3 regions of the Kitasatospora sp. NPDC001119 genome follow, and region 3 is predicted to be linked to each of the others. Evidence: riboswitches for the same ligand, from Rfam matches in the RefSeq annotation. Region 3 holds a riboswitch; each other region holds the start of a gene.

Evidence for each region. Region 3 has a riboswitch for cyclic di-AMP ahead of ACWDD9_RS38610 (M23 family metallopeptidase). Riboswitches for the same ligand answer to the same signal wherever they lie in the genome.
Region 1: it holds a riboswitch for cyclic di-AMP, as region 3 does, so the genes downstream of both, ACWDD9_RS42745 (transglycosylase family protein) here and ACWDD9_RS38610 (M23 family metallopeptidase) in region 3, are expected to answer to the same signal.
Region 2: it holds a riboswitch for cyclic di-AMP, as region 3 does, so the genes downstream of both, ACWDD9_RS00085 (transglycosylase family protein) here and ACWDD9_RS38610 (M23 family metallopeptidase) in region 3, are expected to answer to the same signal.

What each region holds. Positions count from the first base shown of each region.
Region 1 is NZ_JBSFKI010000075.1:14,469-17,734, forward strand. It holds gene ACWDD9_RS42740 (cytochrome P450 family protein) at 1-1,010, shown strand, start outside; cyclic di-AMP (ydaO/yuaA leader) riboswitch at 1,232-1,400, shown strand; gene ACWDD9_RS42745 (transglycosylase family protein) at 1,406-2,299, shown strand; gene eno (phosphopyruvate hydratase) at 2,655-3,266, shown strand, end outside.
Region 2 is NZ_JBSFKI010000001.1:14,758-18,023, reverse strand. It holds gene ACWDD9_RS00085 (transglycosylase family protein) at 113-1,498, opposite strand; cyclic di-AMP (ydaO/yuaA leader) riboswitch at 1,485-1,655, opposite strand; gene ACWDD9_RS00080 (hypothetical protein) at 2,106-3,065, opposite strand.
Region 3 is NZ_JBSFKI010000050.1:30,972-34,237, forward strand. It holds gene ACWDD9_RS38600 (alpha/beta fold hydrolase) at 1-791, opposite strand, end outside; gene ACWDD9_RS38605 (YiaA/YiaB family inner membrane protein) at 874-1,164, opposite strand; cyclic di-AMP (ydaO/yuaA leader) riboswitch at 1,360-1,518, shown strand; gene ACWDD9_RS38610 (M23 family metallopeptidase) at 1,531-2,379, shown strand; gene ACWDD9_RS38615 (hypothetical protein) at 2,487-3,266, opposite strand, start outside.

The DNA of each region.
Region 1 (3,266 bases), on a different contig from region 3:
CGGACCACACCCGGTTGCGCCGGCTGGTGTCGAAGGCGTTCACCCCGCGCCGGGTGGCCGAGTTCGAGCCGCGGGTGCAGCAGCTCACCGACCGGCTGATCGACGGCTTCGCGCAGCGCGGTTCGGCGGACCTGATCCACGAGTTCGCGTTCCCGCTCCCCATCTACGCGATCTGCGACATGCTCGGGGTGCCGGCCGAGGACCAGGACGACTTCCGCGACTGGGCCGGGATGATGATCCGCCACGGCGGGGGCCAACGCGGCGGCGTGGGGCGGGCGGTGAAGCGGATGCGGGCGTACCTGCTGGAGCTGATCCACCGCAAGCGGGCGGACCTCGGGGACGACCTGATCTCGGGCCTGATCCGGGCCGGCGACCACGGTGAGCACCTGACCGAGAACGAGGCCGCGGCGATGGCCTTCATCCTCCTGTTCGCGGGTTTCGAGACCACCGTGAACCTGATCGGCAACGGCACCTACGCGCTGCTGCGCAATCCGGAGCAGCGCCGGCTGCTGCAGGAGTCGGTGGTGCGCGGGGAGAGCGCGCTGCTGGAGACCGGGATCGAGGAACTCCTGCGCTACGACGGGCCGGTGGAGCTGGCGACCTGGCGGTTCGCGACCCGTCCGCTGACCATCGGCGGGGTGGACATCCCGGTCGGTGACCCGGTGCTGGTGGTGCTGGCCGCGGCGGACCGCGACCCGGCCCGGTTCGCGGCGGAGAACACCCTGGACCTGGCCCGGAAGGACAACCCCCATCTGGGCTTCGGGCACGGCATCCACTACTGCATCGGCGCTCCGCTGGCGCGCCTCGAAGGGCGTGCCGCGCTGGCCACGCTGCTTTCCCGGCTGCCCGATCTGCGGCTCGCGGAAAGCCCGGAGAATCTGCGCTGGCGGGGTGGTCTGATCATGCGTGGCCTGCGCGAACTCCCGGTGGAATTCAGCCCGGAGAGCCGTTCCCCGCACGCCCCTCCGCACCCCGTTCCGGATGCCTCTTCGACGCCTCCGACCTGCTGAGATCACGCTGACGGGAGGTCGCCGATCGCCCGCCGACGGGGGTGTGAACACCCATCAATCCGGACATAACGCCGCTGTTGGTAGGCGATCGGACACGGGCCGTAATTGTTGTGTGATATCGGTGATATGAGCTTGTGATTGGTCTGATGATCTGTCTACTCTCCCTGGAGTTCGCAGCTGCGGACCTCGTACGCGGAACGCCGAATCCTGCCCGCCGCGTCACGGGAAACCGACCAGAACCCTGGGCAGGGGCGGGGGAACCAGGTTTGTTGCCGTCTCCCCACGGCTTGGGGTGAAGCCGCCCGAGCGGAATCGTTTCCGCTTACGGCGGCCGGGCCACCTCCCGGTCCGAACCCGACAGCTCACCTCGCAGGCGTACGGAGAGGGACCTCTTCATGCTGTTCGTTGGAACTGGCCGTCACCGTCGTCGCACCCAGGCCGAGAAGGCCATCGCCGTCGCCGGTGTGGCCGGCGTCGGACTCGCGATGCCGCTCCTCACCGCCACCGGCGCCTCCGCCGCCCCGGCCTCCACCTGGGACTCCGTCGCCCAGTGCGAGAGCGGCGGCAACTGGAGCATCAACACCGGCAACGGCTTCTACGGCGGCCTCCAGTTCACGTCCAGCACCTGGAAGGCGTACGGCGGCACCGCCTACGCGGCGCAGGCCAACCAGGCCAGCAAGGCCCAGCAGATCTCGGTCGCCGAGAAGGTGCTGGCCTCGCAGGGTCCGGGCGCCTGGCCGGTCTGCTCCCAGAAGGCCGGTCTGACCAAGGGCGGTGCCCCGGCCTCGGTCGACACCTCCTCGGACGCCAAGCCGCAGTCCGCCCCCAAGCAGCAGGCCCCGAAGTCCGCCGCCAAGCCGGCCGAGAAGCCGGTCGCGCAGAAGCCCGCCGCCCAGAAGCCGGCCCAGAAGCCCGCCGCGCAGCCGGTCCAGCAGGTCGCCCCGCAGCCGCAGGCCCCGGGCTTCTCCGGCAAGGCCGGCTGGGACGCCGACGCCAAGGTGTACTGGTACCAGAACAACGGCGGCTGGTACTGGACCAGCCACCAGAGCGTCTACCAGCAGTACGCAGGCCAGGCCGCCGCCCAGCCGCAGTACGCCCCGCGCGCCGCGCAGCAGGCCCCGCAGGCCGCCGGCCACGACTACACCGTCCGTGCCGGTGACACCCTGTCGACCATCGCCGCCGCCCAGGGCGTGTCCGGCGGCTGGAGCGCGCTGTACGAGCAGAACCACTCCACCGTCGGCGGCGACCCGAACCTGATCATGCCCGGCCAGGTGCTGCACCTCGGCTGAGCCGCCCCGCCCGACGCCGGGACCGCCCGCGGCCGGCAGTACCCCGAGACCGGGGTGCCCGCCGGGGGCGCCCGCAGCCGCGCCGGAGCGCTCGACACCGACGCCGCTCCACCCCGCCGTCCGAAGGGGGCCGGTCCTACCGGTCCCCTTCGTCCGCATTCGCCCGCTCCGGTGGGACAAGCTGGGACAAGCAGGTGAACTACCGGTGGGTAGCAGGGCCACACGGTGAGACGGGACCGAGGCCGACGCGGCCACGGCAGCCCGGGCGGTTAGGCTCTGGTCGTAACGACTCCGCAATCGTCCTGCTGGCAGCACCACCGTCAGACCGGACCCTGCTCTCGCAAGGAGATGCCTCGTGCCGTCCATCGATGTCGTCGTAGCCCGTGAGATCCTCGACTCCCGCGGCAACCCCACGGTCGAGGTCGAGGTCGGCCTCGACGACGGCAGCACGGGTCGTGCCGCTGTCCCGTCGGGTGCCTCCACCGGTGCCTTCGAGGCGCTGGAGCTGCGCGACGGCGACAAGAACCGCTACTTCGGCAAGGGCGTCGAGAAGGCCGTCCTGGCCGTCATCGAGCAGATCGGCCCGGAGCTGGTCGGCTACGACGCCACCGAGCAGCGCCTGATCGACCAGGCCATGCTGGACCTGGACGCCACCCCGGACAAGTCCTCGCTCGGCGCCAACGCCATCCTGGGCGTCTCGCTGGCCGTCGCGCACGCCGCCTCCGAGGCCAGCGACCTGCCGCTGTTCCGCTACCTGGGCGGCCCGAACGCGCACGTCCTGCCGGTCCCGATGATGAACATCCTCAACGGCGGGTCGCACGCGGACTCCAACGTCGACATCCAGGAGTTCATGATCGCCCCGATCGGCGCGGAGTCCTTCTCCGAGGCCGTCCGCTGGGGCGTCGAGGTCTACCACACGCTCAAGGGCGTGCTGAAGGAGCGCGGCCTGTCCACCGGTCTGGGCGAC
Region 2 (3,266 bases), on a different contig from region 3:
GACAGCTGACGGATAACAGCTGACAGATGTTGAAAGCTGTCAGCTGTTATCTGTTACCCGTCAGCTGTTACCGGCCGTCCGTCGGCCGTGCGCCGTGGACCGTGCGCCGTCCTCAGACCCGGCCGGCGAAGTCCGGGGCCCAGTTGGCGATGCTCTGCTCGCGGACGCCCGAGCTCGGGTTGGCGGCCTCGACGTACTTGCCGTTGCCGATGTAGATCGCGACGTGGTAGACGCCGGAGTCCTTGCCGTTGTTGGACCAGAACAGCAGGTCGCCCGCCTGGAGGCTGTCCAGCGAGACGTGGGTGCTGGCGGCGGCCTGGTCGGCGGCGACGCGCGGGACGGAGACGCCCGCGGCGCGCAGCGCGGCCTGGGTCAGGCCGGAGCAGTCCCAGCCGCCGTTGCCGGTGCCGCCGTAGACGTACGCCTGACCGACCTTCGACTGGGCGAAGGAGACCGCGGCGGCCATGCTGCCGGTCGCGGCCGGCGCCTGGGTCTGGGTCTGGGTCTGCGTCTGGGGAGCGGGCTTGGTGGCGGGCTTCGCGGCCGGCTTGGTGGACGGCTTGGCGGCCGGGGCCTCGGGCTGCGCGGTCGGCTGGGCGTTCACGGCACCGCCGTTCGCGGACTGGCCGGACTTCTGCGAGCGGTCGAACCAGGTGAAGTCCGAGCCGGACGTGCCGGCGGAGGACTGGCCGGCCCGGGCCTGGCCGTTGCCGCCGAAGGACAGCTGCTGGCCCGGGTAGATGGTGTCCGGACCCTCGGTCAGGGTGCCGCGGTTGAGGTCGTACAGCCGCTGCCAGCCGCCCTGCACCTTGTGCTGGTCGGCGATCGCGGACAGCCAGTCGCCCTCGACGACGGTGTAGTCGCCGCCCTGGGCCTGCTGCTGGCGCTTCTGCACCCAGTCGCTCCGGTTGCCGGAGGCGGCGGAGTCGGTGGAGGCCTGCGCGTCGCCCTGGGCGGGCGCGGCGGGCTTCGCGGCGGGGGTCTGGGGCTGCGCGGGCTCGGCGCTGGGCTTCGCGGCCGGAGCGGCCGGCTTGGCGCTCTGGGCGGGCGCGGCGGGCTTGGCGGCGGTCGAACCCGCCGAGGTGTCAACGGCGGCCGCGGCGCCGCCCTTGGTGAGCCCGGCCTGGACCGAGCAGACCGGCCAGGCGCCGGGGCCCTGCGAGGCGAGGACCTTCTCGGCGACGGCGATCTGCTGGTCCTTGGTGGCCAGGTCGGCGCGGGCCGCGTAGGCCGTGCCGCCGAAGGCGGACCAGGTGCTGGAGGTGAACTGGAGGCCGCCGTAGAAGCCGTTGCCGGTGTTGATGCTCCAGTTGCCGCCGCTCTCGCACTGGGCGACCTTGTCCCAGGTGGCGACGGAGGCGGCCGAGGCGGTGCCGGTGGTGAGGCAGGGGACGGTGAGGCCGACGCCCGCGACGCCGAGGGCGGCGATCACGCGACGGGTACGGCCGGACAGACGGGTGCCGTTGGTGGGCAGCATGAAGACGTGGTCCTCTCCCACGCCTGCGAGGTGAGCTGTCGGATTCGGGCTGGAGTTGCCCGGCCGTGCGGTGAGCACGGCTTCACCCCTAGCCCTGGACCGTTCCGGAGAGCGGTCCGGGGCGACTTACCTGTGGGTCCCCCGCTCCTGCCGTGGTGCGTTTTCGCGCTTCCAGGACATCCGACGGCAGGACTCGGCGTTGCGGATGACCGGGTTCGTGTGGTCACGAACGGGGAGCACGTTAATCAGACTTAAGTTCAAACTGCAAACCACTGTGATGTGCATCACGGTTTAGTGGAAACTGCCAAAATTGCCACTCACCATGATCGTAAATGATCGTTTTCAGGCAATGCTGTTGTGGAAGCCGACAACTGGCTCCGCCTCAGGAGTGGCGTGACGGTGCGTCGAATCGCGGAGTGGCGCACTCCGGCGGGTGGGGGAGCGGTCGCGATCGGCGCATGTGAATCCACGCTCCCTATTTCCTTTCAAATAGCGCCAGAACGGACATTCCCCTTCATTGCCGGGTGACTCCCGTACGGGACGGACGGGGTGGGGGAAGTACACGGAAGGGCCCGGAACGCGATGCGTTCCGGGCCCTTCCGTGCGCGCGAACCCGCGCGCGGTGTCCTTATCGTCCGCCAGGCCCCTCGGCGGCCGCGTGGGCGCCACGGGAGCCCTCCACGACCCCCTCGGCCTCGGCGGCGGCCGCCGCCTCCGCCTCGGCCCGTGCCAGGTCCTCCGGGGACGGCGTGGGCAGCGCGGCCAGGTAGGTGGAGGCGATCAGCTGGCCGACCGACGGGTAGGCGCCCAGCGGCGCGGCCGACGGGCAGCCGGTCTCCTCGGCGGCGGTGGCGAGCAGCTCGGAGTCCGCCTCCGGGCCGATCACCAGCGGGGCCAGCGCCGGGCGCTGCGAGCCGGTGTCCTTGAGGTGGTTGACGGCCGCGGCCACCGAGCCGGGCACGTCGAGCGCGGCGGCGACGACCGGCACGGCCAGCCGGGCGGCCAGCAGCACGCCGGTGATGCCGGCCGCGGCGGCCGCGTCCTCGCCGCCGACGGTGGTCAGCACCACGCCGTCCGCGGCGGTCGCGATGGCGAACAGTCGGGCGCGGTCGGCCCGGGCCAGCCCGGCCTCGGAGAGCCGGACGTGCACGGCCTCGGCCAGCAGCGGGTGCGGGCCCAGCGGGTCGGTGACGGGCGCGCCGTACTCGGCGGCGAGCGCGTGAAGCCCGGTCAGGAAGGTGTGCGGGCCGGGCACCAGCGGCACCAGGACGGGCATCGGCCGCCCGGCCTCGGCGGCCAGGGCCAGCAGCTCGGCCACGGTGCGGTCCTCGCCGCTCGCGCCCGCCGCACCGTCACCGGGGAGGTAGCCGACGGCCGTCTGGACGCCGTTCTGCTCGGTGCGGACGATCGAGAGCAGCTCCTCGACGACCGAGCGGGACTCGGGCCCGGCGGTCGCGGGCACGGCGAGCACCAGGGCCGGGGCGCCGGCCGGGATCTCGGGGCGCTCGGGACGACGGTGGCGCCCCCGCGCACGGGAGCCTGGAGTACGGACGGGCAGTGGCGCGCCCGGAATGGCTGCGGTGCTCATGCCGGAGATCGTAGGACATCGGCCCGTCCGGCTTGCAGTCGGCTGCCGTACGGGTTTCGCGTGCTCGCGGTACGGACCCGGTGCGTCTCCGGCGCCGGTCCGGGCGCTTTGCCTACAATCCGGACATTCTTCGCCCAACCCCCGCATGGTGGCCGGTGCTTGTCCCGACGCGATCCGAGGGGGCGGGCGTTGCACCCGGGG
Region 3 (3,266 bases):
GCCTTCCGCGCGCCGAGCGCGGCGGCCTGCCGGTCGGCGACCAGCTCCGGCTTCGGGAAGTCGGGGTCCTTGCTGCCCATGACCACCAGGGCCGGGCACCGCACCGCGGCCGTCCAGCCGACCGGCGCCGAGTCGCCGTGGACGTACCCGCGGGTGGCGGTCTTCCGGCCCGGGGTGCGCAGCGCGGCGACCAGCCCGTCCACGTACGCGTCGAAGTCGGCGGGCCTGGCACCGGGGAAGGCCATCCGGCGCAGGTAGAAGCCCCAGGCGGCCGGCCAGTGGACGAGGGCGGCGCCCATCAGGCCCATGGCGCCGCGCATCAGGGCGCCCTGCGGCGGGTTCTCGACGAAGGCGTTGAGCAGGACGATCCCGGCGACCCGCTCGGGGGCGTCCCCGGCGGCCTTGACGACGGTCGCCCCGGTGTACGAGTTCCCGGCGAGGACGGCGCGCTCGATGCCGAGGTGGTCGAGCAGGGCGAGGACGTCGTCGGCGAGGGCGGCCGGGCCGTAGTCGTCCCAGGTGATCGAGGATTCGCCGAAGCCCCGCAGGTCCATGGTGACGACCCGGTGGCCGGCGGCGACGAGCAGCGGGCGCAGGTGCCGGTACGCGGCCCGGCTGTCGAGCATGCCGGGGAGCAGGACGACCGGGGTGCCGTCGCCCTGCCGGGTGTCGTCGTAGGCGATCCGGCCGCCGGGGACGGTGAGGTACTGGGTGTTCGGGGTGATGGTGCCGTTCATGGGGTCCTCCTCGGGCCGCCGGTGCGGGGCATCGGCGGTGCTGCCGATAGCCATAAAGCTAAGGCTAATAGCCTTAGCCGTCAAGCGGTCGGGCGTCGGAGGCGTCGGAGGCGTCGGAGAAGAGGGGGAGGGGTGGTCAGACCCCTTCGACCTTGAATGGGTCGTGCTCGCTGAGCAGCTTCTCCAGCCGGGCCTGGTCCACCCGGGTGACCATGTCGTTGGACTCCTGCCGGTCCCGGATCACCTTCGCCAGAGTGAATGCGGAGCTGACCGTGAAGAGGAGGCCGAGTCCGAGGAAGGCCCGGGTCCACCCGCCGACCGGCAGGTAGATGATCCCCACGGCGAGGGCGGTGCCCGACAGGGCGAAGGACAGGACGGCCTGGAGGTAGTAGGCGGCCGTGGTGCGGGTCTGCATCGGTGCGCTCATGGCGTCAGGATGCTGCGGCCCGGCCGGGCCGCACATGAGTAGGCGTACTCAGATGGGGCCGTGCATGAGGGACCGTTCGTTGACGTCCGATCACCTGCCGCGGGGCTGTTCCGAACGGATGGCTTGGAATCAGAGCCTCCTAGGATTAACGTTTGATAACGCAGCGCGGTTGTCAACGCCGTACCCAGACGGCACCGTGCGCCGTCGCCTAATCCCACCGACCGGCCTCCGGGCAGGTCAGGGAGCCGGGGAACCACGTTCCTTGGGGTGAATCGGCGGGGCTCCGGCCCGGCCGTAGGAGACCTTCCTGCTCCGAACCCGTCAGCTAACCCGGTAGGCGCGAAGGAAGGAAAGGAGCGCGCCTCCGTGGCGTCGACGCACACCCCGGCACACCCGGCCGGCTTCGCAGCCGGTACCCAGCTCCTCGACCACCCCGGCCCGGACGGCCCCGAGGCCTTCGGCCCGGAGGACTTCGCCGCGGAGGCCGAGACCAACCGCCACCGGATGCCGCGTCAGACCCGCGGAACCTCCCCGCTGCTCGGCGTCACCGCCGTCGCCGCCACCCTGGGTGCCACCGGCTTCACCTCGGCGACCCCGGCCGCCGCCCCCGCCATCGAGGCCCCGGACGAGACGGCGGTCGCCCTCTCCGCCGACCCCGGCCTCGCGCTCGCCGCCCGCATCCAGAACCAGGCCGACAGCCAGCGCACCGCCGCCGAGGAGACCGCCCGGCTCCAGGCCGCCCAGGAGGCGGAGGCCAAGGCCGCCGCCAAGGAGGCCGAGGCCAAGCGCGCCGCCGAGGAGGCCGAGCGGGCCAAGGCCGCCGCCCTCACCCTCCCGGTGACGGACTACCGGCTCTCCGCCCACTACGGCCAGAGCGCCCGCTACTGGGCCAACCTGCACACCGGCCTGGACTTCGCCGCCGACACCGGCACCCCGGTCCACGCGCTCGGCCAGGGCACCATCACCTCGGCCGGCTGGGCCGGCTCGTACGGCTACCGGATCGTCGAGACCCTGCCCGACGGCACCGAGATCTGGTACTGCCACCTCTCCGCGATCACCAAGGGCTCCGGCAAGGTCGCCGCCGGCCAGCAGATCGGCAAGGTCGGCGCGACCGGCAACGTCACCGGCCCGCACCTGCACATGGAGGTCCGCCCCGGCGGCGGCGCCCCGGTCGACCCGGAGCCCTGGCTCCAGCAGCGCGGCCTCAACCCCTGAGGCGCCAGCCCTGACGCACCCGCCCTGAGGCACCCGCCCGGGCGGACCCAGCGCGAAGCCCCCGGCCCGGAGCACCAGCACCGGACCGGGGGCTTCGCCGTGGCGTCTCACTCCTCGGCGGGCAGCTGCGCCAGGTACGCCTCGATCTCCTCCTGGCCCGGCTCCGGCGCCAGCTCCGGGAACTCCGTCACCAGCAGCCGCGGCAGCCCCGGCACCGTCCACCCGCCGAACAGGTCGAGCGCCGCCTCGACCGCCGCCTCCTCGAACCGCCCGAAGTCCCCAGCCAGTTCCTCCGGCATCGGCCGCCCCAGCGCGGTCAGCTCCGCCAGGTTGCGGTAGCTGCGCCGCATCAGGCCCTGCTCCAGCAGCCGCCGAGCGCCGTCCGTGGCCATGCCGACCGACAGCACCCGGCCCGGGCCCCAGCCCTGCTCGTCCGGCTCGTCCAGCCAGCCGGCCGGTGCCAGCGCCTCGTACGCGGCCAGCCGCTCCTCCTCCGGGAGCTCCCCGAAGCCGGCCAGCCAGTCCCGCACCGCCGCCGGGTCCGTGACGTCCACCCCGTACGCGTGCAGCAGCAGCGCGTACAGCCGGGGCCAGGTCACCAGGTCGGCGCGGCGCAGCAGCCCGGCCGCGACCTCGCCCTGCCACTCGGCCTCCGCGTGCAGCCGCTCCTGGCGCTTGGCGTTCAGCCGCCGGGCCGCCCGCTGGTGGTCGACCAGCAGCCGGACGGCGTCGCCGTAGGCGAACGGGTCCTCCTCGGGCGCGGGTTGGACGTACAGGTGGAGCCGCTCGTACAGCAGGTGCTCCACCGCGTCGGAGGTCAGTTCGGGCCAGCCGTCGTGCATCCTGCCCTCGCCCAGCTCCAGCAGCGCCAGCACCGCGCGCAGCGG